2 regions of the Thermanaerovibrio velox DSM 12556 genome follow, and region 2 is predicted to be linked to the other one. Evidence: riboswitches for the same ligand, from Rfam matches in the RefSeq annotation. Region 2 holds a riboswitch; the other holds the start of a gene.
The links. Region 2 has a riboswitch for cobalamin ahead of THEVEDRAFT_RS08010 (ethanolamine ammonia-lyase subunit EutB). Riboswitches for the same ligand answer to the same signal wherever they lie in the genome.

Region 1 (4,749 bases), 310 kb from region 2:
AGGGGCCAGAATAGCGGAACAACAGGTCCCCCTCCACCGCCAGGGCCGGGGCGTTTGCGTTGGTGGCTATGGCGGGGATCCCCTCCCTCTCCAGCAGGGGATGCACCCTGGACACGAAACCCGACGTGGCCCCCACCAGCACCACCGAGGCCTTGGCCTTCTTGATGGCATCAACCGCCTCCCGGTCGCTCATCCCGGTCACCACCAAGGGCCTCACCCTAAGCCCCCTGCCGCGCTCCGCTATGTTGAAGTAGTCCACCGCGAAGAGGGCACACTGCTGTACGTCCCGGGACAAAGACGCCCCAGGCCCCTGATGCTCAAACCAAAGGGCCACCACCGCCTCCCGGGGACCCAAAAGCTTGAAGGCCAGGAGCACTAAAAGGAACATGGCCACAAACCCAGCCGCCAGGGACAGGGGCTTGGAAAGCTTAAGCGTTTTAAACATACCCGCCATGCGGGATCCCCCTACAACCCTCGGCCTCAAGCGACATCACCGCACCTTTCTCCCACGCCGGCACCGAACCCAATTCATGAAAACGCTCACGAAGAGCGACAACGAACCTTCGCAATCCATCCCCTCGGATTGTACCAAATCCCACCGCTGCGGTGGGGCTTGATAGCGCTAAAGATTTTGGCATGTATCACCAAATTCACCCGGCCGTTTTTTATGGACGGTACGATGGGTTATAATGAACCGCGACGAAATCAAAAATAGTTTTTCAAGAGAGGGTGATAAGGCGATGAGGGAAGTTAAGCACCGCCGTTTGCTGCTCATCTCCGTTGCTCTTGTTTTTCAGGCTTTGGTCCTCTCTGCCCCGCTTGTCGGCCTTGTCCTTCCCTTGGGCCCCGCATGGGCTCAAGGGGGCGTCAAAGGGCTTACGGTCCTGTGTCCCGTTGAGCCGGTGTCCTACCTGGCGAGGAGGATAGGGGGCGATCGGGTCAACGTGGTGACCCTCATACCCCAAGGGGCGGATCCCCATTCGTTCGAGATGCGCCCAAGCCACGCCAAGGCGGTATCGGAGGCGGATGTGATCTTCTACCTCGGCCTGCCGTTGGAGGAATCACTTCTGCCCAAGCTGAGGGCCAATGGGGTTAGGGTGATGCGGCTTAAGTTCTCCAAGCTTGAAGGGCATGGCCACGCTCACGAAGGGAAGGGTGACAAGCCGGGGCATAGGGAATCCTTCGATCCCCACGTGTGGAACTCCCTGTCCAACGGAAGGGCCATGGCCCGCTCGATGGCGGAGGGTCTAAAGTCCCTGGATCCAAGCAACGGGTCTTTTTACGACGCCAACCTGGCGAAGCTCCTCGGGGAGATGGACCGGCTGGACAAGGAGATCTCGGCCCTCCTGGGGCCCTTCAAGGGCCGGGCGGTGCTGGCGTATCACCCCGCCTGGAACTACTTCTGCGCCGAGAGGGGGCGTAATCCCCCTGGCGGTGGAATCGGAGGGGATGGAGGCCCGGCCCAAGGAGCTGTCAAAGCTGAGGTCAAAGGTTCAAAGCCTAGGGATACGGGTGATGTTCGTGCAGCCCTCCATGTTCGGACGCTCCGCTCAAGGGGCCGCAGCGATGTTGGGGGTGAAGCCGGTGGAGCTGGATCCGCTGGAGGCGGACTGGTTCAAGATGATGCGCCAAACCGCCAAGGCCTTCGCGGACTCGATGAGAACAAGGTGATCCCCATGGGAAGCTGGTCTCTCCTCACAGGCTCCGGGCTTGATTGGTTCAGGTCCCTTTCCCCGTCCCTTCAGGCCCTTTTGGGCGGGACCCTCACGTGGGGGCTCACAGCCATTGGTGCCGCCATGGCCTTCATCGGGGCTAACCCATCCAGGAAGATGCTGGACTTCATGCTGGGCTTCTCCGGCGGGGTCATGATAGCCGCCAGTTTCTGGTCCCTGCTGTCCCCCGCCATAGAGATGTCCCAAGAGCTTGGGCTCACGCCTTGGCTTCCCCCCTCCGCGGGGTTCCTGGGGGGAGCGCTCTTCTTAAGGCTTCTGGACTTGCTTCTGCCCCACCTTCACCCGGCCCTCAAGGGGGGCCAGCCGGAGGGCATCAAGTCCCATCTGAGGAAGACCACCCTCCTGGTGCTGGCCATAACCCTTCACAACATACCGGAGGGACTGGCCTTCGGGGTGGCCTTCGGGGCCGCGGGACTCTCGAGCTCCGCCACCCTTTCCGGCGCTCTGGCGCTTACCCTTGGCATAGGGCTTCAAAACCTGCCGGAGGGGCTTGCGGTATCCATGCCCCTGAGGAGCGCCGGGTTCTCCAGGTCCATGGCGTTCTTCTTCGGCCAGCTCTCCGCGGTGGTGGAGCCGATCTTCGCCGCCATAGGGGCCCTCTCGGTGGAGTCCATGCGGATGGGGCTGCCCTACGCCCTGTCCTTCGCCGCCGGTGCCATGATATACGTGGTGGTGGAGGAGGTGATACCGGAGTCCCAGTCGGAGGACAACGGTGATCTGGCCACAATGGGGGTAATACTTGGCTTCATCTGCATGATGATCCTTGACGTGGCGTTAGGGTAACGGTTATACAATCTTGTTTGACACCTCCGGTGAACGGGAAGACCGGTGAGATTCCGGCGCGGCCCCGCCACTGTGAGCCCGACGAGACCGCCGTTACCACTGGGGGGCTTAAACCCCTGGGAAGGGGCGGGGTAGGATGAAGGCAAGCCAGGAGACCGGCCGGAGGTGATGGGGAAGGTTGCCTGCGCGGGCGGGCGCCTCCGGTGGGAACGCCTTCCCTCTGTACCCCTCGGGGCTAAACCTCAGGGGTTGAGACCCCCGAAGAAGGGAGGGAAAGTGCAATGCCTCTTAACTACGACAGGAACCCCGCCTCCATTGAGAGGAAGAGCCTGTACCTGATCCGTCAGGTTCTTGGATCCTACTCCATAGAACCCTCCTTGATGCCCATTGCGGAGCGAGTGGTTCACGCCGGAGCGGACTTCTCCCTGGGCAGCCTGGTCTCCGCTAGCCCCGATTGGCTTGAACATGCCAAGGTAGCCCTCAAGGACTCCAAGGTCTTCTGCGACGTGGACATGGTAAGATCCGGGCTCTCCCGGAGTCTGCTCTCCAAGCTCCACCTGGACCCCGTATGCCTCATCCACCAGGAGTGCACCTCCGCCGCCAGCGCCAGGGAGGGCATAACCCGGGCCATGGCATCGGTGGACAGGGCATCTCAAATGGGCATCCGGGTCTTCGCCTTCGGCAACGCCCCCACGGGGCTCTTCAGGCTCTTGGAGCTGGTGGAACAGGGATTCGAACCCCTCTTCGTGGTGGCATTCCCGGTGGGCTTCGTGGGGGCCGCGGAGAGCAAGGAGCTCCTCCTCAAGAGCGGGGTGCCCTGCGTGTCCCTAAGGGGCCCCAGGGGGGGATCCAACCTCTGCGCCGCGGCGTTCAACGCCGTAATGCGGCTCTGCCTTGAAGGGGAGGACAGACTCTAACCTTGCTATCGGAAAGGGGTAGCTCGTCAGAGGACCCCTTGGAGAAGCTTCGCCGCACCGCTTATCGGCGCCCGGAACGGTGTAGATAACTTTATTACTTCGGGAGGTCGATGGGTCAAATGAGGAAGTTTATATCAGTTCTTGCGCTTGTTCTAAGCTTAATGGGGGCTTTTGCGCACCCTCAAAGGGCCCTTGCATCGGAGGGGAAGAAGGTGGAGAAGAAGAACGCCGTCCTGGTGGTGGCCTTCGGCAGCTCCATGCCGGAGGGACAGAGGGCCATAGACGCGGTATTCCGGTCCGTGAAGGACGCGTTCCCCGGCACAGAGGTGCGGCTGTCCTTCACCAGCCGCATAATAATGCGCAAGTTGGCAAAGGAGGGGAAGGTCTTCCTGGATCCTATTACCTCCCTGGCCAAGCTCCATGAAGAGGGCTACACGAACGTGGCGGTGCTGTCAACCCACGTGATCCCCGGGGAGGAGTATGACGACCTGTCCGCGGTGGTGGGGGCCTTCCGTTACCTAAGGGAACACGGGAGCAAGAGCGGGTTTGAGGGCATAGCCCTAAGCAAGCCGCTGCTTTGGTCCCCCGAGGACTACGAGCGGGTGTCCGCCATCCTGGGCAGGGCCTTCGGCAAGGACCCACGGCGGGGAGTGGTCCTCATGGGTCACGGTTCACCCCATCCCGCGGAAGGGGCCTACGCCAGGCTTCAAACGGTGCTCCAGCGGAAGCACCCCAACTTCGTAGTGGGCACCGTGGAGGGGACACCGTCCTTGGAGGACGTGATCTCCCAGTTGAAGGGCAAGGGTATCAAGCGGGCGATCCTGGCGCCCCTGATGCTGGTGGCGGGGGACCACGCCCACAACGACATGGCGGGGGACGAGGAGGACTCTTGGATAAACGTGCTCTCCAAGGAGGGCATAAAGGCGGAGGCGCACCTGAAGGGTCTGGGGGAGAACCCGGAGATAAGGGCCCTTCTGGTGGAGCACCTGAAGGAGGCCGCCGAGGAGGCGGGCTTCTAGTCCTGACATGGGGCCCCTGAGGCAGGAGGTGACCGCCTCCCCCGGGGGCTCTTTTTTGAGCAGCCCCCAGGGACCGCTCAAACCTCTGGAAGGAAGTGTTGACCCTTGATGTACCGATGCGATCGATCCCACTCCCCCGGGATCTGCCCGATCCCAACGGGAAGGGAGTTCTTAACGCCTTTCCTCGCCTCCTTCGTCCTATCCCTCGTGTTTTTGGCCCTACCCGCCTACGCAGCTCGGTTATCCGTGGTGGATGACATGGGGAGAAGGGTGACCTTGGGATCCCCCCCGACGAGG
Region 2 (4,749 bases):
GGCCGCAGCGTCCACAGCGGCCCTCACGGAGGCCACGTCCCCCGCCACCAGGACCGTGACAATGCCACCCTTGACCTTGAGGGCCCCCAGAAGGGTCACCGACGCAGCCTTCAGGGCCGAGTCCGCCGCCTCCACCGCCCCCAGCATCCCAAACACCTCCACCATGCCGAGGGCCTTGCCGGTGAGAGCATCACCGCAACCCATGGAGTAGACCGCTCCCCGGGTCCGGTTAGAAGAGCAGCGGGTTCTCGGCCACGAAGATCACCGCCTGGGCAAAGGCGTCGCAGGCGGCCTTACAGGCGGACTGAGAACCGGTGAGCAATCCCCCGCCGAAGTTGGTCTCCGAGGGGGGACCGTAGAAAGCCGCCAACCTAACGTCCGCGGCCTTCAAAGCCGCATCCAGGGCGTACATGGCCTCCAACGGAGGGGCTATGAGGTAAGCCAGGGCCTCCCCCTCCTTTATCCCCGCCACCTTGGACAGGTAGCTTCCAGTCCTGGATATGCAATGGGCATAGTAGGGGATCGTATCGTCATCGTTTGCGGAAACGAACCATGCCTCGTTCTCTATGAAGTCCGCTATGGCGTTAAGGCCGCTTCGGACCTCCGCCGGGTTGGGACCGGCTATGATGCCTATGATCTCCCCGGCCAGCTTGGTGTTGGCGTTAGCAGCACCTCCGTAGAAGGACTTGGCGTACACAACCTCCACGTCCGCCTTCTTGGTGGCCTCATCCAGGGCGGTGTACGTCACATCGTCGCTGTCCGCGGTGACCATACCAAGGCTCCTCTGGTCGGGCCTAAGGCCAAGGGCGGATGCCATGTCCGGGTTAACGTTGGGGATTATCTTCACGCTCAAAAGTCTCGCCTTCAGGGGATCTCCCTTCATGTTCCTTCCCTCCTTAGGGGCTCGTTAATTAATTAAAGCTTTAGATCTATCCCGCTTACCTTCTTCTCCAGCATCAGCTTTATGATCTCCCCTATGTAGCCCCCCGCCTCCACCGCCGGGGTGCCACCGGAGTGGATGTTAGAGACAACGGTGCGTTTCGCCTCGGGCATCCCCACGGTGCCCCGGTAGGTTATGTAGGCGGACATGCTCTCCGCGGTGACCAGCCCTGGACGCTCACCGATGAGCACGCACACCACCTCTGCTCCGGTCACCTCGGATACCACGTCCATGGCGGGGACCCTCCCGTACTTCACAAAGAAGGGCTTCGGTAACTTGATTCCCTTTGACTCAAGAACCTGCGACACGGCCTTGAAGGTGTCCATCCCATTGGCCTCCACCGCAGTGGTGCTGAGCCCATCAGAAAGGTAGACCAAAACCTTGGGAGGCTGGGGCACCATGGACTTTATGGCCCCCTTGGACTCGTCGGAAAACCTCCTGCCCAGGTCCGGCCTGGTGAGGAACTGATCCTTATCGGAACATAGGGTTTGTACGACCTTAAGGTCGTTGCTCCGCAGGAACTCCTCGGATATGTCGCTGAACACCGCGTCCTGGGCGGCCGCGTGGTCCGCCCTGAAACGCAGCAGCGTCTCGGTCTTGTAACGGGGTCCCGCCCTCCAAACCCCTATCCTCGCCGGGGTCTTCTCCTTCATGGCCATCAGGGCCTTCGGGTCCTTAGGCTCCGGCACAAGACAATGCTTCCTTATGTCAAGCTTGGTAAGATCGGGCAAGCCCTCGTCATCCAAGCCAAGGGCATCCTCCCCGGAGCCCGACGACGGGGGTTCCACGACAACCCGCTGCCCCGGCTCCTCCAAGGAACCCATCTCCATTAGTATCTCCTTCACCAGCTGTTTAAGCTCAAGTTCCGTCACCATCTCTACCAGCCCTCCCGTCAGCAGAAGATGGAAGCATCCCCGGCCCGGTCGGTCAGGGTGCCGTTCTCCATGATCCCCCATCTCTCCAGCCAGCACTCGAACTCAGGTATGGGGCGCACCTTCAGCAGCTGCCTCAGCGTGGGGGTGTCGTGGTAGCTGGTGCACTGGTAGTTGAGCATCACATCGTCCCCGTGAGGTATCCCCATGAAGTAGTTGCATCCCGCGGCAGTAAGAAGGACCGCCAGGTTCTCTATGTCGTTCTGGTCCGCCTTCATGTGGTTGGTGTAGCAGGCGTCACATCCCATAGGGATCCCCGTGAGCTTCCCCATGAAATGATCCTCAAGGCCAGCCCTTATCACCTGCTTGCTGTCGTAAAGGTACTCGGGACCTATGAAGCCCACCACGGTGTTCACAAGGAAGGGCTTGAACCGCTTGGCAAAACCGTAACAGCGGGCCTCCATGGTAACTTGGTCCGCCCCAAAGTGAGCATCCGATGAGAGCTCCGACCCCTGACCGGTCTCAAAGTACATGAAGTTAGGACCCACGGACGTGCCCTGCCGGGCCGCCAGCTCCATCGCCTCCTCCAGCATGTGGGCGGTTATGCCAAAGGCCTCGTTCCCCTTCTGAGAACCCGCTATGCTCTGGAAGAACAGGTCCGTGGGCGCCCCTTGACGCACCGCCTCCATCTGGGTGCTGACGTGCGCCAAAACGCACATCTGCGTCGGTATCTCATACCTCTCCTTGATCTCCTGGAAACTGTGCAGGATCTTCTTCACGTTCTCCACCGTGTCGTCCACCGGGTTAAGCCCTATCACCGCATCCCCAACCCCGTAGGACAGACCCTCGAATATGGATGCCCTTATACCCTCCACGTCATCGGTAGGATGATTGGGCTGAAGCCGGGACGCAAGGGTCCCCGGTAGCCCTATGGTGGTGTTGCAGTGGGCGGGAACTCGGATCTTGCTGGCCCCGTAGATGAGATCCAGGTTGCTCATGAGCTTCGCCACCCCCGCCACCACCTCGCTGGTAAGACCCCGGCTTACCCGCCTTATGTCCTCCCCATTGGTGCGGTCAGATAATATCCATTCACGAAGCTCCCCAATGGTCCAGTTGCGTATCTCCCCAAAGATCCTCTCATTAACGTCGTCCTGGATTATCCTGGTGACCTCATCCTCCTCATAGGGCACCACCGGGTTCTCCCTCAGATCCCCCACCGTCAGGTTCGCCAACACCTGCTTGGCCGCCACCCGCTCCTCCATGGACTCGGCGATTATCCCCGCCAGGCGGTCCCCCGACTTCTCCTCGTTAGCCTTGGCGAGAACCTCCTTCACGCTCCTAAACTGGTACACCCGACCGAAAAGCCTGGTCTTCAGCTTCACCTTCCCATCACCTCCAACCCCTCAGGATCTGCTCCAAAGAACAAACGCCGAAAAAATCAAAACCCCAGGGCCCAAGTGCACATGGCAACACAGCCAAACTGCGCCTTGGGCCCCGGGGTCACGCGGAACCTCTAAGAACCTCATCCGCGACAGGTCTCCTGGCTTACCCTCATCCTAAGCCGCCCCTTCCCAGGTATAACCCAGTGGTCTTACGCGGCCTCGTCGGGATCACAGTGGCGGCCCCGCGCCGAAATCCCATCGGCTTCCCTTAAGTCGCGGACCGGCAAGTCACGATAAAGCGGCAACATGCTCAACACAAACAACCTCATCCTTAAACAGCAAGGCTAAACGAATCAACCAGAATAGTCAACCCATAGTGCAATGTTGTATTTTTATAAAATAACTACAAATAATACCCGCGCCAGCCCCACGCGAAACACTGCGAAAAACCCCGCAAAGACAAAAGACAGCTTAGGATAAACCCCTCTTGATCCCCCACCCTTTGCTTAAATCCCCTGTAAAAGATAAACTTATCCCATGACATCCTAGGGGGGAAGAAACTTGAATTCTCTAGCTTCCAGTGAACAGCTCACCGTTAAAGGACTGCCCATTTCCCCGGGCTTGGCAAAAGGGGTCATCCTGAGGATCCACCAAAGGCCCTTCCAACAGACCGGCGCTCCTCAGGTCAACTCCGAGTACGACAAGCAGCGCTTCCGGGAGGCCCAGGAGAAGGCCATCGAACAGCTAAAGGCCCTGGCGGACTCCACCAAGGCCACCTTGGGACCTGAGAAGGCCGCCATCTTCGACGCCCACCAGCTCATGATCCAAGACCCCATGCTTGTGGACGCCATACTGGCCGCCATAATGCAGGGCCAGTGCCTGGAGGACGCGGTGGTGGAGGCCACACTCTCCATAAAGGCCCAGTTCGACGCCCTGGACGACCCCTACTTCAAGGAACGGGCGGCGGACATCCTGGACATCGGCCAGAGGCTCTTCAGGATAATCACCGGCGGAGAGGACATAAGCCAGATCGATGACAAACAGGACTACGTAATAGTCACCGACGAGCTGGCCCCCTCCGATGCGGCGGTGCTGGGCATAAAACGAAACGTCAAGGGAGTCGTCACCGCCCAGGGAGGCCCCACCAGCCACTCCGCCATACTCCTCAAGGCCCTGGAGATACCGGCGGTCTCGGGGATACCCATGGACGACAGCTTCCAAAGGGGCAACACCATCCTGGTGGACGGGGTGGGCGGAGAGGTCATCCTGTTCCCCTCCCGCGAGGTGGAGGAGGCCTTCGACAGGCGCATCAAGGCCCAGGAGGAAACCCGCCTCAGGCTCAAGGAACTGAAGGGGAAGCCCAGCGTCACCAAGGACGGCATATCCGTCCTCCTCTTCGGCAACATCGCCTCCCCAAAGGACACCCAAAAGGTGCTTAACTTCGGCGGCACCGGGGTGGGACTCTTCCGGACCGAGTTCCTGTTCATGGGACGCTCGGACTCCCCCTCCGAAGAGGAGCAGTTCCAGGCCTACAGCGAGGCCCTTAAGTCCATGG

Region 1: another riboswitch for cobalamin. It lies ahead of THEVEDRAFT_RS00380 (precorrin-8X methylmutase); the one in region 2 lies ahead of THEVEDRAFT_RS08010 (ethanolamine ammonia-lyase subunit EutB).

Annotation. Positions count from the first base shown of each region.
Region 1 covers NZ_CM001377.1:83,351-88,099, reverse strand. Annotated here, with positions in the region: gene THEVEDRAFT_RS00390 (ABC transporter substrate-binding protein) at 1-454, opposite strand, end outside; gene THEVEDRAFT_RS10195 (metal ABC transporter solute-binding protein, Zn/Mn family) at 741-2,516, shown strand; cobalamin riboswitch at 2,527-2,694, shown strand; gene THEVEDRAFT_RS00380 (precorrin-8X methylmutase) at 2,798-3,433, shown strand; gene THEVEDRAFT_RS00375 (sirohydrochlorin cobaltochelatase) at 3,595-4,452, shown strand; gene THEVEDRAFT_RS00370 (ABC transporter substrate-binding protein) at 4,561-4,749, shown strand, end outside.
Region 2 covers NZ_CM001377.1:1,658,958-1,663,706, forward strand. Annotated here, with positions in the region: gene THEVEDRAFT_RS10265 (BMC domain-containing protein) at 1-204, opposite strand, end outside; gene eutL (ethanolamine utilization microcompartment protein EutL) at 230-883, opposite strand; gene eutC (ethanolamine ammonia-lyase subunit EutC) at 916-1,815, opposite strand; gene THEVEDRAFT_RS08010 (ethanolamine ammonia-lyase subunit EutB) at 1,833-3,194, opposite strand; cobalamin riboswitch at 3,326-3,502, opposite strand; gene ptsP (phosphoenolpyruvate--protein phosphotransferase) at 3,756-4,749, shown strand, end outside.